DNA from 4 places in the Geodermatophilus bullaregiensis genome. Region 1 is predicted to be linked to each of the others. Evidence: predicted binding sites of a transcription regulator. Region 1 holds the regulator's gene; each other region holds the start of a gene.
What was found. Region 1 encodes LexA, which represses DNA repair genes until DNA is damaged. Its sites were predicted from a motif close to TCGAACANNTGTTCGA; they were not measured.

Region 1 (7,616 bases):
ACGCCGTCCCCAGCGTGGCGATCGCCGGGTACACCAACGCCGGCAAGTCCAGCCTGCTCAACCGGCTGACCGGCGCCGGCGTGCTGGTGGAGGACGCGCTGTTCGCCACCCTCGACCCGACGGTGCGCCGCGCGCAGTCGCCCGACGGCCGCGAGTACACCCTCACCGACACCGTCGGCTTCGTGCGGCACCTGCCGCACCAGCTGGTGGACGCGTTCCGGTCGACGCTCGAGGAGGTGGCCGGCGCGGACCTGCTGCTGCACGTCGTCGACGGCTCCGACCCCGACCCGCTCGGCCAGATCGACGCGGTGCACGTCGTCCTCCGGGAGATCGACGCGGCGGCGGTGTCCGAGCTGATCGTCGTCAACAAGGTCGACGCCATGACCGAGGACGACGTGCTGACACTGCGCCGCGCCCTGCCCGGCGCGGTGTGGGTCTCGGCCCGCACCGGTGAGGGCATCGAGACGCTGCGCGAGATCGTCGCCACCCGCCTGCCGCACCCGGACGTCGAGGTCGAGGTGCTCGTCCCCTACGACCGCGGTGACCTGGTGGCCCGCGTGCACCGGGACGGCGAGGTGCTCACCGAGCAGCACGAGGTGGCCGGCACCCGGCTGTCCGCCCGGGTCGACGGCGGCCTGGCCGCCGCGCTGGAGGCGTTCGCCGCACCCGTCGGCTGACCCGTCCCCTGCCCCCGCCGCCCGGGTGCCCGGCTCCCCGCCGGGCACCCGGGCGGCTCGCCGTCGGCCGCTCCGAGGTCACGGGCCGGTCACGGGCCGGTACCGTGACCGCGTGACCAGCGGCGTGGCGCGACGCCCGGCCGGCGCGCCGTCCGGCGACGAGCCGGGTGAGCACGCGGCCCCGTCCGGGCGCGTGGTGACGTCCGGCCGGCCGCCGTGGTGGCTGCTGCTGGGCGCCCTCCTCGTCGCCGTCGCCGTCACCGCCGACCTGCTCACCCGCGGCTACCTGGAGCGGGTGGACCTGCAGGTCTCCGAGGTGGTCAGCGGCTGGGACCTGCGGAACTCACCGGCCTACTGGCCGGTCTGGGTGGTCACCCAGATCGGGGGCCGCGGCACCATCCTGGCCGTGCTGGCCGTCCTGGTCGGCTGGTTGTGCGTTCGGCGGCGGACGCTGCTCCCGCTCGTGCGGGTCCTCGCCGCGCTGCTGCTGCTGACGGTCGTCGTCTACGCCGTCAAGTTCGGCACCGGGCGCACCGCACCGGCCTACCCCGGGTCGTTCTTCCACCGCGACGGGGCGTCCTACCCCTCCGGTCACGTGGCCAACGCCGTGCTCATGTGGGGCGTGGCCCGCTGGCAGGCGGTCGAGTACCGGCTCCGGCCCTGGTTGCAGCGCACCCTGTGGTGGCTCTCCGTCCTGGGGCCGGTGGCCACCGGTGTGGCCATGGTGTCGCTGGACTTCCACTGGGTCACCGACGCGGTGGTCGGCGCGGCCGTCGGACTGCTCCTGCTGGGCGTGGTTCGCGGACTCGACTCATCCGTGCTGTCACGCTGGGCACGTGTCCGAGCCGGCCGCCCACCGGCGCAGACCTGACGCGGGCGCCCGGTCCGTCCCCGGCCGGTGCGTCCGTGCGGTCGCCCTCGCCGGCGCCGCGCTCGGCCTGGCACTGGGAGCCGCGCCGCCCGCCGCCGCCGCCGAGGAGCCGGTCGCCCCGTCGACGCGCTGCCAGGTGACCGATCCGCGGCTGGCCGAGCTCTCCGGGCTGGTCGACGTCGGCGACCGCGTGCTGGCGATGGTCGACGGCGGCGACCAGGCGGCCGTGTACGTCCTCGACGGCGCCTGCCAGGTCGTCGACGTGGTCACCGCGCCGCTGGACCCCTACGACCCCGAGGACCTCGCCGTCGGTCCCGACGGCACCGTCTGGCTGGCCGACACCGGGGACAACAACGCCACCCGCGCCACTGTCGCGCTCCTCGCGCTGCGCCCCGACGGGACGACGGGGCTGTACCGGATGACCTTCCCCGACGGCCCGCACGACGCCGAGGCACTGCTGCTGGCGCCCGACGGCACGCCGTACGTGGTCACCAAGGAGGTGCTCGGCGCCAGTCACGTCTACCGGCCGGCGACGGCGCTGGTCGACGGCGGGACGGTCGGGCTGGCCGACGTCGGCACGGTGACCGTCACGCTCACCGGCACGCCCGGGGGCCCGGTGGGGCGCGCCGGCCAGCTGCTGGTGACCGGCGGGGCGGTCGCCCGTGACGGCAGCCGGCTCGCGCTGCGGACCTACACCGACGCCTACGTCTGGCCGCTGGCCGGCTCCGACGTCCCGGGCGCGCTGGCCGGCGAGCCGGTCCGCGTCGCCCTGCCGGCCGCGCCGCAGGGGGAGGCGGTCAGCTTCACCGCGGACGGCAGCGCCCTGCTCGTGGCCGGCGAGGGCGTCCCCGGCGACGTCACGCTGGTCCCCGTCCCCGCCACCACGGCACCGTCGTCTGCGGCGGCCCCCGCCGACCCGTCGCTGCCGGAGCTGCTCTCCGACGGCAGCAGCGGCGTCTCGCCGGTCACCGCCGGGCTGGTCGCCGCGGCCGTCGCGACCGCGCTGGTCTGGATCGGGGGGCGGCTGCTCCGGCGGCGCCCCGCGGCCGGCCCACCCCGGAACGGCTGACGGCCGCCCCGCAGGCGCGGGACGGCCGTCGGACCGGAGCGGCCGTGAGGGCGCCAGCGGTGGTCAGACGCGGCGCAGCACCGTGACGACCCGGCCGAGGACGGTCGCCTCGTCGCCCGGGATCGGCTCGTAGGCGGGGTTGTGCGGCAGCAGCCACACGTGCCCGTCGCGCCGCTTGTAGGTCTTCACCGTGGCCTCGCCGTCGAGCATGGCGGCGACGATCTCGCCGTTCTCCGCGGTGGGCTGCTGGCGCACGACCACCCAGTCGCCGTCGCAGATGGCCGCGTCGACCATCGAGTCGCCGGCGACGCGCAGCATGAACAGCGTGCCCTCGCCGACCAGCTCGCGGGGCAGCGGGAAGACGTCCTCCACCGCCTGCTCGGCGAGCACCGGGCCACCGGCGGCGATCCGGCCGACCAGCGGCACGTAGGTGGGTGCGCCGGCGTCGGCCGCGGCGGCCGGCGCCGCGGGTGCACCGGCCTCGCCGGGCGTCTCGCCGGGGAGCCGGACGTCGAGCGCGCGGGGGCGGTTGGGGTCGCGCCGCAACCAGCCCTTCTTCTGCAGCACCGAGAGCTGGTGGGCGACCGACGACGCGGAGGACAGGCCGACGGCCTCGCCGATCTCGCGCACCGAGGGCGGGTAGCCGCGCCGCTCGATCGAGTCGCGGATGACCTCGAGCACCCGGCGCTGCCGCTGGGTGAGACCGTCGCCGGCCTCCGTGCGGTCGGGGAAGGTGCGCACCGCGCCGGCCTGGTCGCCCGCGGCCGGGGTCTCCGTCGTCGCGCCGGCCTTCGCGCCGCGCCGGGTCGCCGTCCCACCGGTCCGCGTGCGCTGGCCGGTCCCGCTCGTGCCCGCCACGTCTCCTCCTCGCCGACTGTGCCGCCACAGCCCTCGTGTCCTGCCCCTCCGCCCGGGGTGCCCGGTCCGGCCGCCGTCCCGTGCGGGATCCGCAGCCGGCCGTGACCCCCACGACGTCCGGAGACGACGGCGGACGGGTGCTGATCGGACGGTAGCGCCTCGGCGCCGGTACTTCAAACGTGTGTTCGAAACCGCCGGGGACGTGTCGGGTCGCCCCTGTCGGAGGCGTGCGGTAGGAATCGCAGTGGCGTTCGGTCGAACACGTGTTCGACCAGGTGGGTCCGAGGAGGAGGAGGAGTGGTCATGGGGAGCGTGCGGCAGGACGTGCTGCAGTTCGACGCGACGGTCCAGGTCCCGTGGCGGCCGTTGCTCGGAGCGGGAGCCGGTGGGGGTGCGGCGGCTCCCGATCGCCCTGCGTGGCCGGTGGAGCGGGCTGCCCTGCCGGGCTCCGGTCCGCGGGTCGCGGCGCACCTGCGCCCGGTCCCCGACCGGCCGGCCACCGCCGAGGCGCGCACCGGCGGGGCCGGCGCCGGACCGTCCGCCGAGGCGCCGCGCACCCGCCGCGACCCGGCCCGCCCGAGTGGGCGCCCGCTGCGCTCCCGGACCACCGCGGGCGCGGTCCGCGGCGGGTGCGCGCCGGCGCCGTCCGCCGTGCGGCTGACCCGCCGGGGCCGCCGCCTGCTCACCGCGCTCGCCCTGGGCGCGGCGGTCGCCCTGGGCTCGTGGGTCTCGCCGTTGCTCCCCGGCGGCGACGGCGGGCTGCGGCTGGCGGGGGAGAGCAGCGTCGTGGTCGAGCCGGGTGACACGGTCTGGTCGATCGCGGGGGAGGTCACCGGCGACGGGCAGGACGTGCGGGTCGTGGTCGACGCCATCGAGGAGCTCAACGACCTCGAGGACTCGGTGGTCGTGCCCGGCCAGGTCCTCCAGCTGCCGTGAGCACGGGCGCGACCCGCGGGGGCGCACCCGGCGTGCACGCCGCGCCCCGGCCCCGTCCCGGCAGACTTGGACGAGGCTGCCGCGTCCGGTTCGTCAACCCTCCGGGCGAGGTCGCTCACGGACCGGAGCCGTTCCGGCGCATACGGTCGGGGGCGTGTCAGCAGCCGTGAACAGCCGGGCCGCAGTCGCCTTCCGCTCGCCGCAGGACGTCGAGGTCCTGGTGGACGGTGCCTGGGTCCCCGGTGCCATGCTGGGCTGGCGGCACGACGAGACCGGTGGCTGCCAGGCGCAGGTCCGGTGGCGCGACGGGGCCGACGGGGAGACGACCTGGGTCGACCTCGCGGCCGTGCGGCTGCCGGAGCGGCACCTCTCCCTCGCCTCCGCAGAGGCGCCGGCCGCACCGCCGGCGGCCCACACCGGCGGGCAGGGATCCGCGGCGCGACCCGACGCGACAGTGGTCATGACCGCCGTCACGCCGGCCCGCCGTGCCTTCCGCGCCGCCCGCCGCCACGGCGCCGACGGCACCGCCGAGCAGTCCGCCGTCGGCCCCGCCGGCGCCGGCCGGCACCGTGCGCCCGCCGACGCCGGCCGCCACCGCGCCCTCACCGCCGAGACGCCCGCGATCGCCCTCGGCGCACCGGCCCACACCCCCGCCGCTGCTGCCGACGCCGCCGGTGAGCCCGACCTGCTGACCCGCCCGATCCGCCTCGACGACCTGGCCTCACACCCGCGGCCCGGCCGTCCGGCCGTCCGCCCCTCCGTCTGAGCCGTCCGGTCCCGCGTCCCCGTCGGGCGCCCCTGGACCGCGCTCCGGGCCCCGGCGCGTCCTCCGAGCCTCCGTCACAGGGGACCCGTCGGCGTCGGTGCGACGGGCCTCCGGCCTCGGTCCGGTGCCCGTCCGGTCGCGCCCATACCCCTGCCCCGGCCCGTTCCGCACGCCGACACGCGCGGCGTCCCGGCGTGTCGTGTGACGGGTGGGAAGCGTGCTCGCGCCTGGTCACCAGTGGGTCACGACCGCGTCTCGGCGGAAGAGACACGCCCGCATCCGGCTTGCAGATGTAGTGGGGCCCGGCCTAGGGTCCCCCTACATCTAGTAGTTGCACCGCCGGGAGTTCTCCACAGGCCCGTCCTCAGGACCTCCCCCGGGCATCCACCGGATGTCCCCAGCGGGGTCCACAGACGGACGCCGGGGGGTGACCAGCGGCCGCCGGCACCAGCCGCCGGGACCGGGACACCGGTCACCGACGCCGGGCCGTCCGCGGAGGGAGGTGAACCGCAGTGCGCTGCCCGTTCTGCCACAACCCCGACAGCCGGGTGATCGACTCGCGCGAGGCCGACGAGGGGGCCACCACCCGCCGTCGCCGCTCGTGCCCGGCCTGCGGTCGCCGCTTCACCACCGTGGAGGAGGCGGTCCTCGCCGTCGTCAAGCGCAGTGGCGTCAGCGAGCCGTTCAACCGGGCCAAGGTCGTCGCCGGTGTCCGCCGGGCCTGCCAGGGCCGGCCGGTCGACGAGGACCAGCTGCAGCAGCTCGCCCAGCAGGTGGAGGACGCCATCCGCGCCAGCGGGGCGGCCGAGGTCCCCAGCCACGAGGTGGGGCTGGCCATCCTGCGGCCGCTGCGGGAGCTCGACGAGGTGGCCTACCTCCGCTTCGCCAGCGTCTACCGCGCCTTCACCTCGCTCGAGGACTTCGAGAAGGCGATCACCGAGCTGCGGGCCCGCCACCTCGCCGGCGGCACCCCGCCGCTGCCCGGGATGCAGCTCGACCCACCGGCGCCCCGGCGCCGCGGCGGCGGGCGCGCGCAGCCCGCGGCCGACCGCACGCCGTCCCCCTGACCGCCGTCCTCCGACCGACCGTCGTCCCGACCCGCCGGCACCCACGAAACGTCAGTACCGACCGATAGAACGGTCGCGGCTCTTCCCCAGCCGCCGACCACCACACGAGGGAGAGCTCCGTGACCGAGACCGAGGACCGCTTGACAGGCCGCACGCGTCGCGCCACCGCCAAGGCGCCGACCCGGGGGAAGGGCCTGAAGGTCAAGCGCGTCTACACCACCGCCGGGGTGCACCCCTACGACGAGGTGACCTGGGAGCGGCGCGACGTCGTCATGACCAACTGGCGTGACGGCTCGGTCAACTTCGAGCAGCGCGGCGTCGAGTTCCCCGCCGAGTGGAGCATCAACGCCACCAACATCGTCACCACGAAGTACTTCCGCGGCGCCGTCGGCACCCCGCAGCGCGAGACCAGCCTGCGCCAGCTCATCGACCGGGTGGTGCTCACCTACGGCGCGGCCGGCCGCGAGCACGGCTACTTCGCCAGCGAGGGCGACGCCGAGATCTTCGAGCACGAGCTCGCCTGGATGCTGCTGCACCAGGTGTTCAGCTTCAACAGCCCCGTGTGGTTCAACGTCGGCACCAGCGCGCCGCAGCAGGTCAGCGCCTGCTTCATCCTCGCCGTCGACGACACGATGGACTCGATCCTCAACTGGTACCGCGAGGAGGGGCTGATCTTCAAGGGCGGCTCCGGCGCCGGCCTCAACCTCTCCCGCATCCGCTCGTCGAAGGAGCTGCTGTCCTCCGGCGGCACCGCCTCGGGCCCGGTCAGCTTCATGCGCGGCGCCGACGCCTCCGCCGGGACGATCAAGTCCGGTGGCGCCACCCGCCGCGCGGCCAAGATGGTCGTCCTCGACATCGACCACCCCGACATCGAGGAGTTCATCGAGACCAAGGCGCGCGAGGAGGACAAGATCCGCGCGCTGCGCGACGCCGGGTACGACATGGACCTCGGCGGCCGGGACATCACCAGCGTCCAGTACCAGAACGCCAACAACTCCGTCCGCGTCTCCGACGAGTTCATGCGCGCGGTCGAGGACGGCAGCGGCTTCGCGCTGCGCGGCCGCCTGGACGGCTCGGTGATCGAGACCGTCGACGCCAAGGACCTGTTCCGCAAGGTCACCAAGGCCGCCTGGGAGTGCGCCGACCCCGGCATCCAGTACGACGACACGATCAACGACTGGCACACCAACCCCGAGACCGGGCGGATCAACGCGTCCAACCCGTGCTCGGAGTACATGAGCCTGGACAACAGCTCGTGCAACCTGGCGTCGCTGAACCTCATGAAGTTCCTGAAGGACGACGGGACCTTCGACGCCAAGACCTTCGTCAAGGCCGTCGAGCTGGTCATCACGGCGATGGACATCTCCATCTG
Region 2 (7,616 bases), 600 kb from region 1:
GCCGTCAGACCGCCCGAGCCGCCCACCGGGTGGCCCGGCGGGACGTCGTGCAGCAGCGCCACCCAGGCGACCATCGCCGCGGTGCCCGGCTCGGACATCGGCGGGCCGGACTGCGCGCCGAACCAGGCCAGCGCCGCCTTGAGCCGCTCGCTGGTGAACCAGCGGTCGAGCAGCGCGTCGCCGGAGCCGAGGAAGTCGACGGCGAGGTCGCCGCCGGGCGTGCGCGGGGCGTCGCCGGTGGGCGCGCCGAGCGGCCAGAACGCGCGGACCAGGCCCAGCGGGGTGGGCCGGCGGCCGAAGGAGTCGACGACGGCGCGGCTGCGGGGGCCCCACACGCCGACGAAGCGGCGGTAGGCGGCGGCGTCGTCCTCGCCGCAGGCGGCGGCGATCGAGGCGCAGGTGGCGTCGAGGTCGACGGAGAGGACCAGCGGCCGGCCGTCCGGGCCGGGGTCGCCGGGGACCGGCGCGGGGGCGAACCCCCACGGGTCGCAGTCGAGGTAGCGCAGCCCGTGGACGGCGAGGTCGAGCTCCTCGACGACGCCGCTGTGCCGGACGATGACGTGGGCGCTGGAGCCGCGGTCCACGCGGACGCCGGGCCAGCGCTCGACGGTCGACACCGCGCCGCCGAGCACCTCGTCGCGCTCGACCACCTCGACCGAGAGCCCCGCGCGGGCGAGGTAGCAGGCGGCGACCAGCCCGTTGTGGCCCGCGCCGACGACGACGGCGTCGACGCCGCGGTCGGGCTCCGGCACGCCGGTCAGGACGCGCTCGCGCGCAGCGGGAGCCGGGCGCCGAGGATGGCGAACGGGCGGGCGTCGCCGGGGAAGTGGTGGCCGCGGGCGAGGTCGACGAACCCGTCGGCGTGGTACAGCCGGAAGGCCTTGGTGTCGGCGTCGGGCGTGGACAGCAGCGCCGCCGGGGCGGGGACGCCCTCGACCAGCGCGTGCAGCAGCCGGCGGCCCAGGCCGCGGCTCTGCGCCTGGGGGTGCACGTGCAGCTCGCACACCTCGAAGGCGCCGGGCAGCCAGCGCTTGGCGGTGCGCCGGTCCAGCGCGGCGCGCACCTGGTCGTGCCACCACTGGCCGGGGGCGATGAGGTAGCCGTAGCCGAACCCGACCAGCTGCTCGCCGTCGGGGGTGGCGGCGAAGGCGCCGACGGCCCGGAACCCGGGGCGCTCGGTGTGCTGGACGGCGTAGCCGTAGCGGCCGGCCACCACCGAGGCGTCGTAGCCCATCGCCTCGCCGTAGATGGACAGCGCCTCGTGCATGTGGTCGCGCAACCACCCGACGGGGAGCTCGGTCACCCGCGTCGCGGGTGTCGTGCCGGTCACGGTTCCCTCCTCGCTCACGGACCCACCGCCGCGGGGTCCGGGGTGGTCGTGGTGCTCGCGGTCCGCGCCGGCCCGTCGCCGACCTCCGCGGCGGTACCGGCGGTCAGCCGCAGCAGCTCGTCGTAGCTGGTGGGGAAGACCGCGGACGGGTGCCCGGCCGCGGCCCAGACGCGCTCGTGGCGGGCCAGCTCGACGTCGACCAGCGTGCCGATGGGCGCGGGGTGGCCGAGGGGGGCCACCCCGCCGATGGGCTGGCCGGTGTGCGCGCGGACGAAGTCGGCCGAGGCGCGGTCGACGCGGAGGACGCCCAGCAGCGCGGCGACCTTCCCGACGTCGACCCGGTGCGCGCCGCTGGTGAGCACCAGCAGCGGCGCGCCGCCGACGTCGAAGACCAGGCTGTTGGCGATCGCCCCGACCGGGACGCCGAGCGCGGCGGCGGCCTCGGCGGCGGTGTGCGCGCCGGACGGGAGCTCGTGGACCCGCCCGACGGCGCCGGCCCCGGCGAGGAGGTCGGCGAACGCGGCCACCCGGGGGTGGGTGGGGCGGCTCATGGGGTCGATCCTGCCACCGCTGTCGGTGCCTCGCCGTACCGTCCGGCGCGCACGGAGGGGGAGGGAGCGGGTGGTCCTCCTCCCGGGCGGGTCCGGCTTGACGCGATCGGCGGGGTCGGGTGTACTCGACCTGTTCGAACAGGCGTTCGAACGGCCGGCCACCGCTCCCGGGACCTTCCCCGCCCGGGCGGAGGCCGGCCGATCAGGAGCACGGGGTGGGGAGTCGGGCATGAGCCGGGTGCTGGGTGAGGTCGGCGAGCGGGTCGGCGAGGAGGTGCGGGTCGAGCGGGGTCCGCTCGGTCCCGCGCAGTTCTGGCGCGGGCAGTGGCGCTACGTCGTCGGTGAGCTGCTCGACTCGTGGGTGGAGACCGCGCCCTGGTGGCAGCGGCCCGCCGACACCCCCGGCGGCGCCTCGGCCGACCTGGTCGCCCCCCGCGAGGTGTTCCGGGTCGAGGCGGTGCGGGCCGGGCGCTCGCGGATGAGTTTCGCCGGGGTCTACGACCTGTGCTGGGACGCCGCCGACAACCGGTGGTCGCTCGTGCGGGTGCACGACTGATGGGCGCCGCGCACGCCATGGCCGACCAGCTGCCCCTGCCCCCGCCGCTGCCGGCGGCCGCGGCCCAGCTGCTCGACCAGGCCACCCGGGCGCTGGGCGAGGCCGCCCGCGCCACCGACGCGCGGGAGCGCTACGCCACCGCCCACCTGGGTGCGCTCCGGGCGGCCGCGGCGGTGCTCGCCGCCCGCACCCGGCCGGAGAGCGGCCGCCGCCGGCCGCGCAGCGCCTGGGTGCTGCTCGAGCAGGTCGCCCCGGAGCTGGGGGAGTGGGCCACCTTCTTCGCCGCCGGTGCCGCCAAGCGCGCCGCGGCCGAGGCCGGGCTGTCCCGCGCGGTCACCGAGCGCGAGGCCGACGACCTGGTCCGCGACGTCGGCTCCTTCCTCGCCGTGGTCGAGGACCTGCTCGGCCGCACCCCCGAGCCGGCTCCGCGTCCGCGGGTGGTCGGCGGCACCGCCCACCGTCCCGTCCGCGGGCGGTGACCGGCGACCCCTTCGTCCACCTGCACGTCGCCTCCGGGTACTCCCTGCGGTACGGGGCCAACCACCCCGCCGACCTGGTGGCGCGCGCCGCCGAGCACGGCATGACGGCGCTGGCGCTGACCGACCGGGACGGCCTCTACGGTGCGGTGAAGTTCGCGCTCGCCTGCCGGTCGGCGGGGCTGCGGCCGTTGTTCGGAGTCGACCTCGCGGTCGTCCCCGCGGTGGACACCGCCGTGCCGCCGGCCCGGGCGCAGGTGCTGGGCGACGACGACGAGCTGTCCGCGCGCAGGGCGGCGCGCCAGCGCGCAGGTGAGCAGGGCGCGGGCGGACGGGGTGACGCGGGGCGGGCGACCCCTGCCCGGCGCAGCCCGGTGCGCGGTGGGGCCGGCGTGGACCCGCGGCTGCCGCGGGTCACCTTCCTCGCCCGCGACGGCGCCGGCTGGCGCTCGCTGTGCCGGCTGACCAGCGCCACGCACCTGCGCGGCACCCGCGGGGAGCCGGTCGCCTCGCTGGCGATGGCCGCCGAGCACACCCCGGGCCTGGTCGCCGTGCTGGGGCCGGACTCGCCGGTGGGCCGGGCGCTGGCCGCTGGGCGGGCCGACGTCGCCTCCGCCCGGCTGTCGGCCTGGCGCTCGGTGTTCGGTCCCGGCTCGCTGGTGGTCGAGCTGGTGCACCACCGCGGCCGGGGCGACCGCTCCCGCGCGCAGCGGCTGATGCGCTTCGCCGCCGAGGAGGGCGTGCCGGTGGTGCTCACCAACGCCGTCCGGTACGTCGACGCCCTCGACGCGCCGACCGCCGACGTCCTCGACGCCTCCCGGCGGCTGGTCGCCCTCGACTCCCGGCACGTCGACCGGCGCACCGCGGAGGGGTACCTGAAGTCGGGCAAGGAGATGGCCGAGGTCGCCGAGGACCTCGCCGGCCCGGACCGCGACGCGGCGCTGCGGCTGCTCGAGCGCACCGCCCGGCTGGCCGAGCAGTGCGCCGTCGACGTCGCCGGCGACCTCGGCGTGGGGTCGGTCCGCTATCCCGAGCTCGACGTCGTCACCGCGCCCGGCGAGCGGGGGACGAGCCCGTCCCAGGTGCTGCGCGCCCGCTGCGAGGCGGGGCTGGGCCGGCGGGGGGTGGCGCCCACCGGCGAGGTCACCCGGCGGCTGGACGACGAGCTCGCCGTCATCGACGCCCTCGGCTACCCGTCCTACTTCCTCACCGTCGCCGACGTGGTCGACCTCATCAGGGGCCTGCGGGTCCGCGCCGCGGCCCGGGGGTCGGGCGCGGGCAGCCTGGTCACCTACCTGCTCGGCATCTCCGACGTCGACCCGATCCGCTACGGCCTGCTGATGGAGCGGTTTCTCTCCCCGCTGCGCCACCAGCTGCCCGACGTCGACATCGACGTGGAGTCCGCCCGGCGGATGGAGGTCTACGACGCGGTCATCGACCGCTTCGGCGCCCACCGGGTCAGCTGCATCTCGATGATGGACACCTACCGGGTCCGGCACGCCATCCGCGACGTCGGCGCCGCGCTCGGGCTGCCGCCGGCCGAGGTCGACGCCGTCGCCAAGGCCTTCCCGCACATCCGGGCCAACCAGGTGCACGCCGCGCTGCGCGACCTGCCGGAGCTGCGGGCCAGCCGGCTCGGCTCGCGCCGCGGCGGCGGCACCGGCGACCTCGACCTGCTCTTCGACCTCGTCGCCCGGCTCGACGGCCTGCCCCGGCACATCGCGCTGCACCCGTGCGGCGTGCTGCTGTCGGACGCGACGCTGCTCGACCGCACGCCGGTGGAGAGCAGCTACCTCGGCTACCCGATGAGCCAGTTCGACAAGGACGACGTCGAGGAGCTCGGGCTGCTCAAGCTCGACCTGCTGGGCATCCGCATGCAGTCGGCGATCGCGCACGCCCTCGACGAGGTGGCCCGGGTCGACGGCGAGACCGTCGACATCGACGCGATCCCGCGCGACGACCCGACCACCTTCGAGCTGATCCGCAGCACCCGGACCCTCGGCATGTTCCAGATCGAGTCGCCGGGGCAGCGCGAGCTGGTCGGCAAGTTCGGGCCCGAGACGTTCGAGGACATCGTCATCGACATCTCGCTGTTCCGGCCCGGCCCGGTGAAGAGCGACATGGTGACGCCGTTCCTCCTGGCCCGGAACGGCTGGCGGGAGCCGGTCTACCCGCACCCCGACCTCGCGCCGTACCTGCGGGAGACCGCCGGCGTCGTGGTCTTCCACGAGCAGGTGCTGCAGATCGTGGCGCAGATGACCGGCTGCGACCTGGCCCAGGCCGACGAGGTGCGCCGCGCGCTGGGCGACAGGGAGCTGCACCCGGAGGTGCGGGCCTGGTTCATGCCCGTGGCGCTGTCGCGCTATCCGGTCGAGGTGGTCGAGCAGGTGTGGGAGGTGCTCGTCGCCTTCGGCTCCTTCGGCTTCTGCAAGGCCCACGCGGCGGCGTTCGCGCTGCCCACCTACCAGTCGGCGTGGCTGAAGACCCACCACCCCGCCGCCTTCCTCGCCGGGGTGCTCACCCACGACCCGGGCATGTACCCGAAGCGGCTGATCCTCGACGACGCCCGCAACTTCGGCGTCCGGGTGCTGGGGCTCGACGTCAACGCCTCGGCGGGGGTCTACCGGGTGGAGCGGCTGGCCGGGCCCGACCGGCGGGAGGACTGGCGCCCACCGGAGTGGATGCCGCCGGCGATACGCGACCCGTCGGCCTACGGGATCCGGCTCGCCCTCGCCGACGTCAAGGGCATCTCCGAGGAGGAGGTCGAGCGGATCGTCGCCGGGCAGCCGTACCGGTCGCTCCCCGACTTCTGGACGCGGGCGTCGGTGTCCCGCCCGGTGGTCGAGCGGCTGGTGCTGGCCGGCGGCTTCGACTCCCTGTACGGCTTCGGGGTGCGCGACCGCGAGGCCGGCCGGCCCACCCGCGCCCGCGGGTCGGTGACCCGCCGCGACCTGCTGCTGCAGATCAGCGAGCTCGACCGGTGGAGCCGCAGCGGGGCGAGGGCCGGCTCGGTGGGGCAGCTCAGCCTCGACCTGCTCGGTGTCGAGCTGCCCGGGGAGCCCGACGGTGACGGTGACGGCGGCCCGGCCGGGACGGCGCTGTCCTGGAGCGCGGGGTCCGGGCTGCCCGAGTTCACCGACGCCGAGCTGGTGCGGGCCGAGCTGGAGGTGCTCGGGCTGGACGCCAGCCGGCACGTCGTCGACTTCTACCGGCCCTTCCTCGCCGCGGTGGGCGCGGTGCCGGCCGGTGAGCTGCTCGGCAGCCGCAGCGGCGCCGAGGTGCTGGTCGCCGGGGTCAAGGTGGCCACCCAGACCCCGCCGATCCGGTCGGGGCGCCGGGTGGTCTTCGTGACCCTCGACGACGGCACCGGCTGCACCGACTCGACCTTCTTCGAGGACGTGCAGGGACCCTACGCCGCGACGGTGTTCCACTCCTGGCTGCTGGTCGTCCGCGGGGTGCTGCGGCGCACCGGCCCGCGCGGGGTGTCGATCCGGGCGACCGGGGCGTGGGAGCTGCCGGCGCTGCACGAGGCGTGGGAGACCGGTGGGCCGGCGGCGGTGGCCGAGCACATGGCCGCGCCGGGGGAGTACACCGAGCAGGCCATCACCGGGGCGGCGGCCTCGCACGGGTCCCGGCCGGTGGTGGTCAGACCGGTGCTCGTGCACCCGACCGGCTTCCGCATGTCGCCCTACGCCGACATCAAACCCGCCGGCGACGACGCCGCGACCGCGATCCGGCGGGCCGCCGCGCAGCAGGGGACGACGGCGCGGGACGCGTCGGCACCGCGGAAGCTGTGGCACTCCAGCCCCGGCAGCCCGGGCCACTGAGCACGAGGACCGCCCCGCCCCCGGCGCCTCGCACGCTCGGCCCGGGACCCCGCAGGGGTCACCGCGGTGGTGTGCGCCCGTGGCGCACTCCCGCCGCCGGACACGCCACAGCTGCACATCGCCTGGTCGCACACCGATGACTGCGGCGGCACGACGCGGTCTACTCCTCGACGCCGGCATCCGCCCGGCCCCCCACGAGGAGGACCCGCCATGCCGAAGCAGATCCCGTGCCTGTGGTTCGACGGCCGCGCCGAGGAGGCCGCGGAGTTCTACACGTCGATCTTCCCGAACTCCTCGATCGACCAGGTCGCCCGCTACGGCCCCGACATGCCGGCGCCCGAGGGCAGCGCCATGACGGTCGGCTTCACCCTCGACGGCCAGGCCTACGTCGGCCTCAACGGCGGCCCGCAGTTCCCCTTCACCGAGGCGATCTCCTTCCAGATCCACTGCGCCGACCAGGACGAGGTCGACCACTACTGGTCCCGGCTCACCGACGGCGGCGAGGAGGGGCAGTGCGGCTGGCTCAAGGACCGCTTCGGCGTCTCCTGGCAGGTCGTCCCCGTCGAGATGTTCTCGCTGCTCGGCGACCCCGACCCGGGTCGCGCCCAGCGGGCCACCGAGGCGATGCTGCGGATGCGCCGGATCGACGTCGCCACCATCCGGGAGGCCGCCGACCGCGTCCCCGCCTGACGAAGGACCCCGCTGCCCCCCACCACTCGCTCCGCTCGCGGCGGGGCCCTGCAGCGGGGCCGCTCCAGCACCTCACCACCCTCACCGCTCGCTCGCTCGCGGCGGGGCCCTGCAGCGGGCCGGGCGTGTGCCCGGTGGGCCCGGCCGCCCGCCACTAGGCTCCGACGGGTGCCGCCGACTGCCCCC
Region 3 (7,616 bases), 1.3 Mb from region 1:
CGTCACTACGAACTGATGGTCATCCTCGACCCCGACCTGGAGGAGCGCACGATCGCTCCCTCCCTCGACCGGTTCCTGACCGTCGTCACCAACAGCGGTGGCACCGTCAAGACCGAGATCTGGGGCCGGCGTCGCCTGGCCTACGAGATCGACAAGCACGTCGAGGGCATCTACGCCATCGTCGACATCCAGGCCGAGCCCGCCGCGGTCGCCGAGCTCGACCGCCAGCTCAACCTCAACGAGGCGGTCCTGCGCACCAAGCTCATGCGGCCCGAGGTCCACTGAGCATGGCCGGCGAGACCGTCATCACCGTGATCGGCAACCTGACCTCCGACCCGGAGCTGCGGTTCACGCCGTCGGGGGCCGCGGTCGCCAACTTCACGGTCGCCTCGACGCCGCGCACCTTCGACCGGCAGTCGCAGGAGTGGAAGGACGGCGAGGCGCTGTTCCTCCGCTGCAACGTGTGGCGGCAGGCGGCGGAGAACGTCGCCGAGTCCCTCACCCGCGGCTCGCGGGTCATCGTCTCGGGGCGCCTCAAGCAGCGCTCGTTCGAGACCAAGGAGGGCGAGAAGCGCACTGTCGTCGAGCTCGAGGTCGACGAGATCGGCCCCTCGCTGCGCTACGCCACCGCGAAGGTCACCAAGGCCTCCCGCGGTGAGGGTGGTGGCGGCGGCTTCGGCGGCGGCGGTGGCGGCGGTTTCGGTGGTGGCAGCGGCGGCGGGGCCAGCGACCCCTGGTCGACGCCCGCCGGCCCGTCCGACGAACCGCCCTTCTGATGTAAGGACCCCCCTGCCCCCCACCGCTCGCGAGCTCGCGGTGGGCCCCTGCAGGGGGGCCGGTTCCATTCCGTCACTTCCTGGAGAACCCAGTGCCCAAGCCCCCCGTGCGCAAGCCCAAGAAGAAGGTCTGCCAGTTCTGCAAGGACAAGGCGACCTACGTCGACTACAAGGACACGACGCTGCTGCGGAAGTTCATCTCCGACCGCGGCAAGATCCGTGCCCGCCGCGTGAGCGGCAACTGCAGCCAGCACCAGCGGGACGTCGCCACGGCCGTCAAGAACAGCCGTGAGATGGCCCTGCTGCCCTACACCTCGACGGCGCGCTGACCATGAGCACCCAGAAGCTGATCCTGACGCAGGAGGTCACCGGTCTCGGGTCCTCCGGTGACACCGTGGAGGTCAAGGGCGGGTACGCCCGCAACTACCTCCTGCCCCGCGGCCTGGCCATCGTCGCCACCCGCGGTGCCGAGAAGCAGGTGGACTCGCTGCGCCGGGCGCGTGCCGCCCGCGAGGTGCGCTCCCTCGAGGAGGCCCAGGCCGTGGCCGGGCGCCTCACCGGCCTGACGGTCCGCGTGCCGGCGCGTGCCGGTGCGGGTGGCCGCCTGTTCGGCCGCGTCACCACCGCCGACGTCGTCAACGCCGTCACCGCGGCCGGTGGCCCGGAGCTCGACCGCCGCCGGGTCGAGCTGCCCAGCAGCATCAAGACCACGGGCCAGCACACCGTCACCGTGCGGGTGCACCCCGAGGTGACCGCCTCGCTGCCGATCGAGGTCGTCGCGGGCTGAAGAAGGACCCTCCTGCCCCCCACCGCTCGCACGCTCGCGGCGGGACCCTGCAGGAGGGCCGCCTGCCCGTCGAGGGGCGTCGGACACCCGTCCGGCGCCCCTCGCGGCGTCTCCGGGCCCGTGAGACCGCCACAGGTCGTCACCGGCCGGTCGCGAGGTGCGCCGGGACGCCGCCCTGTGGACGTGTGACCGCCGGGGCCGGTGGGTCACGGTTCGTGACACGCCGGGGCCCGATCCCGAGAGTTCTGCCACTTTTCTCCCGTCCACACCCGGTGGGTGGTCTTCGCGCTGGTCAGCCGCGGGACGGGGACGACGCGAGCGCCCCGTCCCCCGCCGTCTCCACATGTCGACACGCGTGTGTCCACCGACTTGTCCACAAGTTGTGCAGAACGCGCCCCACAGCGGTGTTGGACGGGCCCGGCTGCACTTCCTAACGTCCTCCTCGGCGGTCACGGGTGCGGTTTCGTCGGCACCCCGACCTAGCCTCGTGCTCGAACACGCGTTCGAGCGTGCGTGCCAGCAGTCCTGGTGCTTCCCCCACCAGACCCCGGCCACCGGCCGGGGTCTGTCCGCGGGTGCGCCGGTGGAGACAAGGAGGGGCTTCCCGTGGCGGTGGCCGACGATTTCAGCCGACCGTCCGCGACGGCGCCGGAGTACGACCGGCAGCCGCCGCAGGACGTCGCGGCGGAGCAGTCGGTGCTCGGCGGCATGCTGCTGAGCAAGGACGCGATCGCCGACGTCGTGGAGGTGCTGCACGGCGCCGACTTCTACCGCCCGGCGCACCAGGTGATCTTCGACTGCATCCTCGACCTCTACGGGCGCGGTGAGCCGGCCGACGCGATCACCGTCGCCGCCGAGCTCAACCGCACCGACCAGCTGTCGAAGATGGGTGGCGCGGTCTACCTGCACACCCTGATCGCCTCCACGCCGACGGCGGCCAACGCGGGCTACTACGCCGCGATCGTCGCCGAGCAGGCGGTGCTGCGGCGGCTGGTCGAGGCCGGGACCCGGGTCGTGCAGCTCGGCTACGGCGCGGCCGGCGGGCGCGGCGACGTCGACGACATCGTCGACCGCGCGCAGCAGGAGATCTACGACGTCACCGAGAAGCGCATGAGCGAGGACTACTCGCGCCTCGAGGACGTCCTGCAGCCGACGATGGACGAGCTCGACGCCATCGCCTCCCGCGGCGGCACCGCCCGGGGCGTCCCCACGGGAATTCGTGATCTCGATGAACTGACGAATGGTCTCCAAGCGGGACAAATGGTGGTGATCGCAGCGAGGCCTGGCGTTGGTAAGAGCACCCTTGGATTGGACATCGCGCGATCGGCCACGGTGAAGCACCACATGCCCGCCGTCATCTTCTCGCTCGAGATGAGCAAGCACGAGATCACCATGCGTCTGCTGTCGGCCGAGGCGAAGGTGCCGCTGCACCACATGCGCGCCGGCACGCTGTCGGACGAGGACTGGTCGAAGCTGGCCCGCCGGATGGGCGAGGTCGCCGACGCGCCGCTCTACATCGACGACTCGCCGAACATGACGATGATGGAGATCCGGGCGAAGGCGCGGCGGCTCAAGCAGCGCAACGACCTCAAGCTCGTGGTCATCGACTACCTCCAGCTCATGACGTCGGGAAAGCGCGTCGAGAGCCGCCAGCAGGAGGTCTCGGAGTTCTCCCGTGCGCTCAAGCTGCTGGCGAAGGAGCTCGAGGTCCCGGTCATCGCGATGTCGCAGCTCAACCGTGGTTCCGAGCAGCGTCAGGACAAGAAGCCGATGCTCTCCGACCTCCGCGAATCGGGTTCGATCGAACAGGACGCGGACATGGTCATGATGATCCACCGGGAAGACATGTACGAGAAGGAATCACCGCGAGCAGGTGAAGCGGACATCATGCTCGTGAAGCACCGGAACGGCCCGACCGCGAACGTCACCGTGGCATTCCAGGGGCACTACAGCCGCTTCGTCGACATGGCCAACTGACCCGTCCGACGCCCACCGGCCGCGCACAGCGAGGGGCCCGGGACCGTCGCGGTCCCGGGCCCCTCGCCGTCCGGTCGCCGGGCGGGCGCGCCGCCCGCCGACCGTCCGTGTCGCCGACCGCGCGGGCCGGCGCACGCAACGCCGGCGGGTGGCCCACCCTGTGACAGCTCCGGTTTGTGATGCGGGTCACCGTGGGTTACCAAGGTGCGTCCCCCACAGCTTGGAGTTCCACGTGCAGCAACGACGCTGGCACCGGGCGGCCCCTTCGGTCGTCGGTGCGCTGGCCCTCACAGCCGCCCTCTCGGTCACCGCCTCACCCGCGCTGGCCGACCCGGAGAAGCCCGAGCCGCTCTCGGTCTTCCCCTCCGACAGCCTCACCGTCCCCGACCCGGCCCAGCTGACCGGCCGCCGGGTGGACCTGCCGCTCGAGGACTGCGGCGCCCCCGTCTCCTGCGGCCTCGTCCAGCAGCTCAACCAGCTCGACGGCTTCGACCTCGACCCGCGCATCGCCATCCGGTTCAGCGGGCCCGTCGACGCGGCGCAGGTCGCCGGCCGGATCAGCGTGCAGGAGGCGCACGGCGGCTGGCGGACCGGCGTGGACCGCGTCGTCTGGGACCCGTCGACCAACACCCTCTACGCGCACCCGGCCGAGCAGCTCGCGCCGTCCACCACGTACCGCCTGCGGGTGCAGGGCGGCCCGCACGACCGGTCGGTCCAGGACACCTTCACCACCCTGAGCGCCACGGACGGGCTGCTGGACCTGCGCCGCCAGATCGACGACGGCTCGGCCTTCGCCGCCGCCGGGGTCACCCCCGGCCTGCGCGTCGACGGCGTGTTCCCCGCCACCGGCACGACCGTCTCGCTGGTGCAGGACAGCTCGACCACCGGCGCCGACACGACGGCGGTCGTCCCCGTCCCCCAGGCCGCGACGGGCGGCACGCTGGTGTTCGGGTCCTACGAGGCGCCGTCCTGGCTCCGGCCGGACGTCACCATCGCGCAGACACCGACGGAGGACGCCGGCCCGGCGCCCGTCGGGGAGGCGCGGCTGCCCTTCGTCGCCGTCCTCCCCGCCGGCCCCACCCCGCCCGGCGGCTGGCCGACGGCGGTGTTCGGTCACGGGTTCACCCGCTCGACGGCCGACGTGTTCATCGCGGCCGCCGTTCCCTCGCGCAGCGGGATCGCGACCATCGCCACCAACGTCGTCGGTCACGGCTACGGACCGGGGAGCACCTGGCAGGTCACCTCCGGTGGCACGACGACGTCCCTCCCCGCCTACGGGCGCGGTGTCGACCAGGACGGCGACGGGGCCATCGGCAGCACCGAGGGCTCCTCGGCCACCGGCGCCGCCGCCGCCCAGTCCTCCCGGGACGCGCTGCGGCAGACGAGCGCGGACGTCATGACGCTCGTGCGGTCGCTCGGCGGGACCGACGTGGACGGCGACCGCACGCCCGACCTCTCCGGCCGGGACGTGACCTACTTCGGGCAGAGCTTCGGCGGCATCTACGGCACGATGGTCACCGGCGCCGATCCGGCGATCGCCCGCTCGGTGCTCGACGTGCCCGGCGGGCCGATCACCGAGATCACCCGTCTGGGCGGGTTCCGGCCGCTGTTGACCCAGACGTTGCAGGCGGCCGGTCTGCTCAACAGCGACGACCCGACGCGGAACCACTTCCAGGAGCAGATGCCGCTGCGCGGTGAGGGCCCGGTGACGGTGACCGTGCCGGGGGCGGTGGCCATCCAGGAGTACCTGGCACGGTCGACGTGGCTGTCCCGTCCCGGCAGCCCGGAGACCTTCTCCCCGCTCATCGCGCCGGAGCGGGTGGTCTTCCAGATCGCCTTCGGTGACCGGACGGTGCCCAACCCGACGTCGTACACGGTCGTCGACGCCGGGGACCTGTGGTCGCGGACCAGCCTCTACCGCAACGACCGCACGCCGCAGGCGGGGATCGACCCGCACGGCTTCCTGCTGGACCTGGCGCAGTTCCCGGTGGCGGGCACCCAGGGCCAGACGCAGGTGGCGGCCTTCCTCGGCCGGGGCGAGGTCATCGACCCGGACCAGGGCGGGGACGTGTGGGAGGTGCCGATCAGCGACCCGGCGCTGCTGCTGGCGCTGAACTTCGACCAGCCGGCACTGCGGCCCTGACCGGCCGCTGACGCACGAGGGCCCGGGACGACGATCGTCGTCCCGGGCCCTCGTGCGTGGGAGGCGACCCCGGCGGGGTCCTGCCTCAGGCGGCCTCGGCCGCCCGGGTCAGCCGGACGCCGGCGGTCAGCTTCCGCTGCAGCGCGCGGCGCACCTTGGGCGTGCCGGTGGTCATCTTGTAGAGCACCGCGAGCTGCTGCGGCAGGTTGCGGCGGTTGGTCAGCTCCAGCCAGCCGTTGGGCAGGGACAGCCGGATGATCTTGTGCCAGGCCGAGCCGACCTGCTGCGGCAGCGGCGCCGTGTGGTAGTTCAGCCCGTAGCGGTCGAACAGGTCGCGGATCCTCGGGGCGATCTCGGCGTAGCGGTTGCTCGGCAGGTCCGGGAACAGGTGGTGCTCGATCTGGTGCGACAGGTTCCCGGTCAGGATGTGCATGACCTTGGAACCGGAGATGTTGGCCGAGCCGAGCATCTGGCGCAGGTACCACTCACCGCGGGTCTCGCCCTCGATCGACTTCTTCTCGAAGGTCTCGACGCCCTCGGGGAAGTGCCCGCACAGGATGACGGAGTTCGACCACAGGTTGCGCACGATGTTGGCGGTGAAGTTGGCCGCCAGCGTCGCGAGGAAGTTCGGGCCCGACAGCAGCGGGTGGATGACGTAGTCCTTGCGGACCTGCCGGCCGATCTTGCGCAGCACGGCCTTGGCGCGCTCCCGGAACTCCGGGTCGCCGGTCTGCTTCTTGGCGATGACGGCGCCCAGCTCCAGGTCGTACGCGGCGATCCCGTACTCGAAGAAGCAGGCGTTGATGAAGCTCCACAGCGGCTGGCCGAGGTGGAAGGGCTGCCACGGCTGGTCCTCGTCGACGCGCATGATGCCGTAGCCGAGGTCGTTGTCCTTGCCGATCACGTTCGTGTACGTGTGGTGCATCTCGTTGTGCGAGTGCTTCCACTGGTCGGCCGGGCTGGCCATGTCCCACTCCCACGTCGTGGAGTGGATCTTCGGGTCGCGCATCCAGTCCCACTGCCCGTGCAGGATGTTGTGCCCGATCTCCATGTTCTCGAGGATCTTGGCGATCGAGAGGCCGACCGTCCCGGCGATCCAGGCCGGCGGGAAGCCGGAGGCGAGCAGGACGGCGCGGCTGCCGAGCTCGATCTTGCGGTGCACGTCGATGACCTTGCGGATGTAGCGCGCGTCGGACTCGCCGCGGCTGTCGACCACGGTCTGGCGGATCTCGTCGAGCTCCTTGCCGATGAGCTCGACGTCCTCGGGGGTGAGGTGCTCGATCGGGTTGTCGGCCTTCTTCTGCAGGACGGTCACGTGGTGCGGCTCCTCTGGTCGGGAAGCGGTCAGTGGTCGATGTCGCAGGCGCCGGCGGCGGCGCTGATGCAGGTCTGGACGAGCACGCCGTCACCGGGGACGGCGGTGGTCACCTCGCCGGTGCGCAGGTCCCGGACGGCGCCCTCGCGCAGCGGGAGGACGCAACCGAAGCAGATGCCCATGCGGCACCCGCTGGGCATGAGGACGCCGGCCTCCTCGGCGGCGTCGAGGATCGGGGTGGCGCCGTCGGCCTCGAGCGAGGTCCCCTTCTTCGTGAAGGTCACCGTGCCGCCCTCGCCGGTCACCAGGACCGTGGGGCGGAACCGCTCGGTGTGGAGCCGGTCGGCGATGCCGGCAGCCGCCCAGTGCTCCTCGAGTGCCTCGAGCATGCCGACCGGCCCGCAGGCCCAGGTGGCCCGCTCGGCGAGGTCGGGGACGAGCCCGGCGAGCGCGGCGGGGTCGAGCAGGCCGGCGGTGTCGGTGTGCTGCTCGACCAGCCGGATGCGGCCCTCGGCGGCGAGCTGCCGCAGCTCGGCGCCGAAGACGACGTCGTCGGCCGTCGGTGCGGAGTGCACCAGGACGACGTCGGTCAGCTCCGGGTGGTTGCGCAGCATGCCC
Region 4 (7,616 bases), 3.3 Mb from region 1:
GGTGCTCACGAGGCGACCCGGCCGACCTCGGCGGTGTCACCGGCGCCGGGGACGGGCGTCCCCCGCTCGGCCGGCCCGGCCGGCGCGGTCGTGCTCTCGACGACGTCGTCCGCGTCGACGTCGTCGGCGGGCCGGTCCGCGGCCGGCTCGGCGACGGCGGCCAGCACCGCCTCGGCGGTCCGGCGGCCGATGCCGGGCACCGCGACGAGCTCGTCGACCGAGGCCGCGCGCAGCCGCTTGAGGGACCCGAACTGCTTCATCAGCGCCTTCCGCCGCGTCTCCCCGAGACCGGGGACGTCGTCCAACAGGGAGACCAGCATGCTGACCGAACGCTTCTGCCGGTGGTAGGTGATCGCGAACCGGTGGGCCTCGTCGCGCACCCGCTGCAGCAGGTAGAGCGCCTCGGAGGTGCGCGGCAGGATGACCGGGTCGCTCTCCCCCGGCAGCCACACCTCCTCCATGCGCTTCGCCAGCCCGCAGACGGCGACGTCGACGACGCCGAGCTCGTCCAGCGAGCGGGCGGCCGCGGCGACCTGCGGGGCGCCGCCGTCCACCACGAGCAGGTTCGGCGGGTAGGCGAACCGGCGCGGCCGGCCCTCCTCCGCGGCGACGCCCTGCTCGTCCCGGCGGTCGGCCTCCTCCTTGAGGTGGCGGGCGAACCGGCGGCGGACCACCTCGGCCATCGCCGCGGTGTCGTCGGTGCCGTGCTGGACGGAGAACCGGCGGTAGTCGGACTTCTTCGCCAGGCCGTCCTCGAAGACGACCATGCTGGCCACGACGTTGGTCTGCTGCACGTGCGAGACGTCGATGCACTCGATGCGCAGCGGCGCCTCGGGCAGCTCGAGCGCCTCCTGCAGCTCGGACAGCGCCAGGCTGCGGGCGGTGAGGTCGCTGGAGCGCTTCACGCGGTGCCGGGCGAAGGCCTCCTTGGCGTTGCGCTCCACGGTCTCGAGCAGGCTGCGCTTGTCGCCGCGCTGCGGCACCCGCAGCGACACCCGCGAGCCGCGCAGCTCGGTGAGCAGCTCCTCGTAGACGTCGGCGTCCTCGGGCAGCTCGGGGACCAGCACCTCCTTGGGCACCGCCTCCCCCGCCTCGCCGACGCCGGTCTGCTCGTCCACACCGCCGTACACCTGCAGGAGGAACTGCTCGACCAGCTCGCCGGTGTCGACCTCCTCGACCTTGTCGATGATCCAGCCGCGCTGGCCGCGCACCCGCCCGCCGCGGACGTGGAACACCTGGACGGCGGCCTCCAGCTCGTCCTGGGCGAAGGCGACGACGTCGGCGTCGGTGCCGTCCCCGAGGACGACGGCCTGCTTCTCCAGGGCCCGCCTCAGCGCGCCGAGGTCGTCGCGCAGCCGGGCGGCCTTCTCGTACTCCATGGCCTCGGCGGCCTCGGCCATCTCCCGCTCCAGCCGCTTGACCATGAGGTCGGTGCGGCCGGCCATGAAGTCGCAGAAGTCGTCGACGATCCCGCGGTGCTCCTCGGCGCTGACCCGGCCCACGCAGGGGGCGGCGCACTTGCCGATGTAGCCGAGCAGGCAAGGCCGGCCGATCTGCCCGGCGCGCTTGAAGACGCCGTTGGAGCAGGTGCGGGCGGGGAAGACGCGGGTGAGCGTGTCGAGCGTCTCGCGGATGGCCCAGGCGTGCGCGTAGGGCCCGAAGTACCGGACGCCCTTCTTCTTCGGCCCGCGCATCACCTGCAGCCGCGGGTACTCCTCGTTGAGCGTCACGGCGAGGCTCGGGTAGCTCTTGTCGTCGCGGTAGCGGACGTTGAACCGCGGGTCGAACTCCTTGATCCAGTTGTACTCGAGCTGGAGGGCCTCGACCTCGGTGCCGACGACGGTCCACTCGACGCCCGCCGCCGTCGTCACCATCTGGCGGGTGCGCGGGTGCAGGCCGGCGACGTCGGCGAAGTAGCTGTTCAGCCGCTGGCGCAGGCTCTTGGCCTTGCCCACGTAGATGACGCGGCCGTTGGGATCGCGGAACCTGTAGACCCCGGGGCTCTCGGGGATGCTGCCGACCGCGGGGCGGTACGTGGACGGGTCGGGCATGGCTCACAGGTTAGGTCGGGGGGACGACACCGGTGTGGTTCGCCCCCGCCGGCGTCATCCGGGCCGCCCGCGTCATCCGGCCAGCCGCTGCTCCAGCCAGGCCAGCAGGTCGGCGGTCACCTCGTCGCGGTTGGTCTCGTTGAACACCTCGTGGCGGGCGTCGGGGTAGACCCGCTGCTCGACCGGCAGCCCCCGCCCGCGCAGCAGCTCGGCCAGCGCGGTCACCTGGGCGGCGTCCTCGCCGCCGACCGGGTCGCGCTGCCCGGACAGCAGCAGGACCGGCAGACCGCCGGGCAGCCCGGCGACGCCCTCGGGGCTCGCGGCCCGCGTCACCAGGGCGAACATCCCGGCGCCGTAGCCGTACGTCGGCGGGACGTCGTCGCCGCACAGCGGGTCGGCCAGGTAGGCGTCGACCTCCTGCTCGTCGCGGCTCAACCAGTCGTAGGGGGTGCGGGCCGGCTCGAAGGGCGCGTTGAAGGCACCGAGGGCGTCCATCGGCTGGTCCCCCATCCCGCCGGCGACGGCGGCCTCCAGCTGCGGCACGGCCTCGGCGAAGTGCGGCGCGACGCCGATCGGCCCGGACAGCACGAGGCCGGCCAGGACCGCGCCGTCGCGCTCGGCGGAGGCCAGTGCCACGGCGGAGCCGAGCGAGTGGCCGAGCAGGAACCGCGGCACGCCGGGGTGCTCGGCGGCCAGCCGCTCCCCCAGCTCGCGGACGTCCTCGAGGACGGCGTCGCTGGTCGCGCCCTCCCCGAAGCCCCCGGGTCCGGTCGACTCCGCGGTGCGCCCGTGCCCGCGGTGGTCGAGCGCGGCGACGGCGAGGCCGCGGGCGGTGAGCGCCGCGGCCAGCCGCTCGTAGCGGCCGGCGTGCTCGGAGAGCCCGTGCACCAGCTGGATGGTCCCGCGCACCTCACCGTCGGGACGCCAGCGGCGCTCGGCCAGCCGGACGCCGTCGGCGGCGTCGGTCCAGGTGACGGGTGCGGGGCTGGTCATCGGGCGGCCTCCTCGGACGGCGTCGTCGCGCGGTCAGCCTGCCGCGCCCGGGCCGGCTCGGCAGCCCGGGGTGCCGTCGTCGTGGCGGTGCGGGTCAGCCCGCCGGGCGGGACCGGCGCACCTCGGGCGCCCACGAGGCGGCGGCGTTCACGGCCCGGCGGGTGAGGCGCACGCCCCGGCCGCCCAGGACCAGTGCCGAGACCAGACCCACGCCGCCCGCGAGGAAGGCGACGGCACCCGGCACGGCGTCGCCGGTGACGGCGAGCACCGCGACGGTCACCAGGGCGAGCAGGACGACCGTGGAGCGCACGCTCCCACCCGGCGTCGAGCCCACGGGTGAGCCACAGGTGGACAGGTCCGGGTCGCAGTCGGGCGTGAGCGCGCTCATGGGCGTCTCCTCCATCGGGCACCCGCCACACCGCGACGGCGGCGTGACGTCCGTCACAGCGGACGATACGGCCCGTCCCCGTATCCGCTCAAGCAGGTACCCCTCCAGGGACGGCGCCGGCGCGGCCGGGAGCCGGGCTCCGAGCGCATCAGGTGGAGGGCTGCGGGGTCATCTGGGCGACGCGGATCGAGTTGCCGAACGGGTCGCGGAAGCCGAAGTCGATGCCGTAGGGCTGCACGACCGGTTCCTCGGGCACGTCCACGCCCTTCTCCCGCAGCGCGGCGTGGGTCTTGTGCGCGTCGTCCGTGGTGAAGAACAGGTGGCCGCCCCCGGCACCCCGGGTGACCAGGTCGCGCACCTGCTCGGCCAGCTCCGGGCTGACCGAGGGCGGGGCAGGCAGCTCCAGCAGCACCGCGTGGCCGGGGTCGGAGGGCAGGGCGACGGTGAGGAAGCGCATCGGCCCGAACTGCTGGTCGGTCTTGACCTCGAAGCCGAGCTTGCCCACGTAGAAGTCGAGCGCCCGGTCCTGGTCGAGGACGTAGATCTGCGTGATCGAGATGGTGTTCAGCACGCGTCGGACGCTAGGGCGCCGGGACCTCGCCGGGCTTCTCCGTTCCTGCGCTGTGCTCGCTCGGTCTCAGCCACCGCATCCCGAAGCAGCTGGGCACGGCCGCCAGCGGCCCGCGGCGGCGGTACGCGCTCGGCGGCTCCCCCACGACCTCGGCGAACACCCGGCTGAAGGTGCCGAGACTGGAGAAGCCGACCGACATGCAGACGTCGGTCACCGACCGGTCGGTGCTGCGGAGCAGCCACATCGCCCGCTCCACCCGGCGGCGCTGCAGGTACCGGTGCGGCGTCTCGCCGAAGGTCGCCCGGAAGGTGCGGATGAAGTGCGCCTCGGACACGTGCGCGATCCGGGCCAGCGTGGGGACGTCGAGCGGTTCGGCGTAGGAGCGGTCCATCTCGTCCCGTGCCCGCAGCATGCGACGGTTGGAGTCCTCGCTCGCCCGGCTCACCGGGGCAGCATCGCAGCGAACCGGGTGTGCGGCGGGGCGCCGTCGGTCTCGCCCTCCCGGAGCAGCTCGCTCACCCGGCGCTGGTCGCTGTCGACCGCACGGCCGGGTCCCAGCGCCGCGGACGACACGTCCGCGCCGACGGCCGAGACCACGCACCGCCTGCGGCCGCGCAGCGGGTCGGTGCGGTGCAGGCCGGACGCCACCCGCTCGTCCACCGCCGGCACGACGAACCCCGGGATGGTCAGTGCGCGCAGTGCTACCGGACCCGTGGGACCTCCTCCCTCTCGTAGCCGAGCACGGCACTGCACCTCCCGGCTCGGCCGTCGCGCACCCCTCCTGACCTGCGCATTCCTCGCCCGAGTGGTGCGCGTCACCGCGTTCGAACGTATGATCGAATGCGTGGACGACGTGCTGACCGCTCCGGTGGGCGCACCGCCGGTCGGGCTGGCGTCCGGTCCGCTGGGGGCGGTAAAGACCGCCTGGCGGGAGGTGTCCCGGCAGACCGCGCTCCAGGCGCGGGCGGTGGCGGCGTTCGCGGTGTCCCGGCCGGCGTCGGCCGACCGGGCTCCGGGTGAGCCGGGGGCGATGTCGGCCGAGCGGTGGGCCTCGAGGTCGGAGGTGCTGCGGGCGGTGAGCGAGTGGGCGGCTCAGGAGCTGACGGTGGCGCTGTCGATCAGCGAGCAGGCCGCCGAGGCGCTGCTGGAGCGGTCCCTGACGCTGGTGCACCGGCTGCCGGCCACCCTCGATGCACTGGAGGCCGGGTTGCTGCACCCCGGGCTCCTGGGGTGCCTGCTGGACAAGGTCGCCCCCATCGCCGATGACGGCCTGCGGGCGGAGGTGGAGCGGGTGCTGCTGACCTGGGTGGCCGCACGCGGGGTGACCACCCCGGCGCAGCTGAGCGACGAGGCGCGGCGGGAGGTGCTGCGCCGCAACGCCCGGAACGCGGCCGACGAGCTGGCCCGGGCGGTGCGCCGGCGCGGCATCGAGGTGCGCCCGGACCGGGTGGACGGCATGAGCGTGCTGACGGCGCTGCTGACCACGCCGGAGGCGCGGGCGCTGATCCAGGCGTTGGGTGCCTACGCCGACGCGCTGCCCCGCGATGGGCGCACCCGGGGGCAGAGGATGGCCGACTGCCTGCTGGACCTGGTGCTGCGCCCCGGTGAGTCCGCCCTGCCGCCGGTGCAGGTGACGCTGACCGTGCTGGCGCCGGCCGGGGCGCTGCTGGGCGGGGACGCACCGTGCGAGATCGACGGGCAGCTCGTGCCCGCGGAGATGGTGCGGGCGCTGCTCGCCGCGCTGTCCGGTGGCCAGGTCACTCTCACCGACCGGGCCGCCGGCGCGCCTTGCGCCGATGGGACCGCCACCAACGCGTCTTCCGCCAACGACCCCGCCGTCGACGAGACCGCCGCCGACCCGATCGTCGCCGACGAGGCAGCCGCCGATGAGGCGGCCTCGGCGGAGCTGCGCGCTCTCCTGGCCGAGCAGGAGGACCTCGCCCGCTGGTCGGCGCAGTTCGAGGACCGCATCCTGGCCGGCGAGTTCGACGACGAGCCGTGCGACGACCGGCCGCCGGAGGGCTGCTGTGGCCCACCGACCGACGACCGCGATGACGGCGACCAACCAGCATCCGACTCCTCCGAGCCCGCTTTGACACCGGCGGCACCGGCCGGTGACGTGTCCGAGGGCTGGTGGGTGCGCGCTGACCGGGCCGTCGACGACGCCGGCACCGCCGTGCTCGCCGCCCAGCAGGCACTCGGCCGCGCCCGTCGGGTGGTGCGCACCGCCGAGGCTGCCGCAGCCGCCGACGAAGCGGCGTTCCAGGCGAGTGCCGGCGGGCGGGTCAGCACCGCACCCGACGCCCTGAGCGCCCTGCGCGCGGCCACCGACGAGGCGCGGGACACCCTGGCCGCCCTGCTGGGCGCCACGGGCGGAGGCGGGCTGACCGACCGGCCCCGCATCGCCCTCACCTCCGCGGTCAGCGGCGCGCTGCTCTGCCTCACCGACCTGCCCGCGATGCGCCGCACCGGCACCTGCGGCGCACCTGCCTGCCGACGCCGGCCGGAGACCTGCGACCACGACCTCACCGGCCGCCCCGGCCTGGGCACCCCCGGACCGACCGACGGCTACCGGCCCGCGGCAGCGCTGGACCGGCACGTCCGCGCCCGCGACCGCCGCTGCCGCTTCCCCGGCTGCCGCCGCCCCGTGCCCCACGGCGGCGAGCTCGACCACCTGATCGCCTGGCCGCACGGCGACACCTGCGCCGCCAACCTCGTCGGCTTCTGCACCCGCCACCACCGCGGCAAGCACCAGGCACCCGGCTGGACCCACGAACTCGCCCCCGACGGCACCCTGACCGTCACCACCCCCACGGGCCTCACCGCCGGGACCAGCCCACCGCCTTGCTGAACGACGGCGCGGGCGGCTCGCGGGACGGTCAGGGGCGCTGGTCCCACCCCTCGACGGCGGAGGCCTGCGCCACCGAGCCCGCCGCCGACAGCACCGTGACGACCACCCCGCAGGCGGTCGTGCTCACCTCCACCGCGAGCATCCTCGGCGGTGAGGTCACCGTGTCCGGCCCCGACGGTGCGCCCGTCGGGGCCGGGCCCGTGGCGCACGACGGCGCCGCGCTCACCGCGCCCGTCGCCCACATGCCCCCGACGTCGGCTCCGCCGTCCGCAGCGGTCTCCGACGCTGCCGAGCCGACCCCGGCCGGGGACGCGACCACCGCCACCGACCCCGGGACGGGGACCGACGCGGCGTCCGCCGAGAGCGCGGGCGGGCTGCCGGGCTGGGTGCCGGCCGTCGCCGTCGCGGTTGCGGTGGTGGTCGCCGCCGCGCTGGCGCTGCGTCGCAGGCCGCGCCGCTGACGTCCCCCGGACACGGCTCGGCGCCGGCCCCGGGACCCCCGGGACCGGCGCCGAGGCGGTGTTCAGCTGGCGCGCTTGCGGGTGGCCCGCTTCCTCGGGCCGGCCGCGGCGGACTCGACGGCCGCCGGGTCGAGCAGCGGCACGAGGTAGCGGCCGGTGTGCGACTCCGGGACCGACGCCACGAACTCCGGCGGCCCCTCGGCCACGACCGTGCCGCCCCGGAACCCGCCCTCGGGCCCCATGTCGATCAGCCAGTCGGCGCTCTTGATCACGTCGAGGTTGTGCTCGATGACGATCACCG

Region 2: a site for LexA is predicted at 2,016-2,031, ahead of JOD57_RS03235 (DUF6504 family protein). Genes of this name have one in related genera too.
Region 3: a site for LexA is predicted at 2,055-2,070, ahead of dnaB (replicative DNA helicase). Genes of this name have one in related genera too.
Region 4: a site for LexA is predicted at 4,828-4,843, ahead of JOD57_RS22075 (HNH endonuclease signature motif containing protein). Genes of this name have one in related genera too.

What each region holds. Positions count from the first base shown of each region.
Region 1 is NZ_JAFBCJ010000001.1:1,303,776-1,311,391, reverse strand. Features, by position in the region: gene hflX (GTPase HflX) at 1-677, shown strand, start outside; gene JOD57_RS06050 (phosphatase PAP2 family protein) at 790-1,548, shown strand; gene JOD57_RS06045 (hypothetical protein) at 1,514-2,617, shown strand; gene lexA (transcriptional repressor LexA) at 2,681-3,475, opposite strand; gene JOD57_RS06035 (LysM peptidoglycan-binding domain-containing protein) at 3,779-4,411, shown strand; gene JOD57_RS06030 (hypothetical protein) at 4,566-5,177, shown strand; gene nrdR (transcriptional regulator NrdR) at 5,690-6,244, shown strand; gene JOD57_RS06020 (vitamin B12-dependent ribonucleotide reductase) at 6,364-7,616, shown strand, end outside.
Region 2 is NZ_JAFBCJ010000001.1:702,598-710,213, reverse strand. Features, by position in the region: gene JOD57_RS03250 (phytoene desaturase family protein) at 1-752, opposite strand, end outside; gene JOD57_RS03245 (GNAT family N-acetyltransferase) at 758-1,330, opposite strand; gene JOD57_RS03240 (YbaK/EbsC family protein) at 1,345-1,881, opposite strand; gene JOD57_RS03235 (DUF6504 family protein) at 2,111-2,437, shown strand; gene JOD57_RS03230 (SAV_6107 family HEPN domain-containing protein) at 2,437-2,916, shown strand; gene JOD57_RS03225 (DNA polymerase III subunit alpha) at 2,913-6,740, shown strand; gene JOD57_RS03220 (VOC family protein) at 6,951-7,430, shown strand; gene JOD57_RS03215 (class I SAM-dependent methyltransferase) at 7,599-7,616, shown strand, end outside.
Region 3 is NZ_JAFBCJ010000001.1:2,556,175-2,563,790, reverse strand. Features, by position in the region: gene rpsF (30S ribosomal protein S6) at 1-285, shown strand, start outside; gene JOD57_RS12080 (single-stranded DNA-binding protein) at 288-776, shown strand; gene rpsR (30S ribosomal protein S18) at 869-1,105, shown strand; gene rplI (50S ribosomal protein L9) at 1,108-1,563, shown strand; gene dnaB (replicative DNA helicase) at 2,170-3,540, shown strand; gene JOD57_RS12060 (Ig-like domain-containing protein) at 3,773-5,683, shown strand; gene JOD57_RS12055 (fatty acid desaturase family protein) at 5,769-6,998, opposite strand; gene JOD57_RS12050 (ferredoxin reductase) at 7,028-7,616, opposite strand, start outside.
Region 4 is NZ_JAFBCJ010000001.1:4,602,963-4,610,578, reverse strand. Features, by position in the region: gene rapZ (RNase adapter RapZ) at 1-9, opposite strand, end outside; gene uvrC (excinuclease ABC subunit UvrC) at 6-2,051, opposite strand; gene JOD57_RS22100 (alpha/beta fold hydrolase) at 2,124-3,044, opposite strand; gene JOD57_RS22095 (hypothetical protein) at 3,139-3,432, opposite strand; gene JOD57_RS22090 (VOC family protein) at 3,581-4,003, opposite strand; gene JOD57_RS22085 (helix-turn-helix domain-containing protein) at 4,014-4,448, opposite strand; gene JOD57_RS22080 (DUF6191 domain-containing protein) at 4,445-4,672, opposite strand; gene JOD57_RS22075 (HNH endonuclease signature motif containing protein) at 4,848-6,854, shown strand; gene JOD57_RS22070 (copper resistance protein CopC) at 6,848-7,315, shown strand; gene uvrA (excinuclease ABC subunit UvrA) at 7,378-7,616, opposite strand, start outside.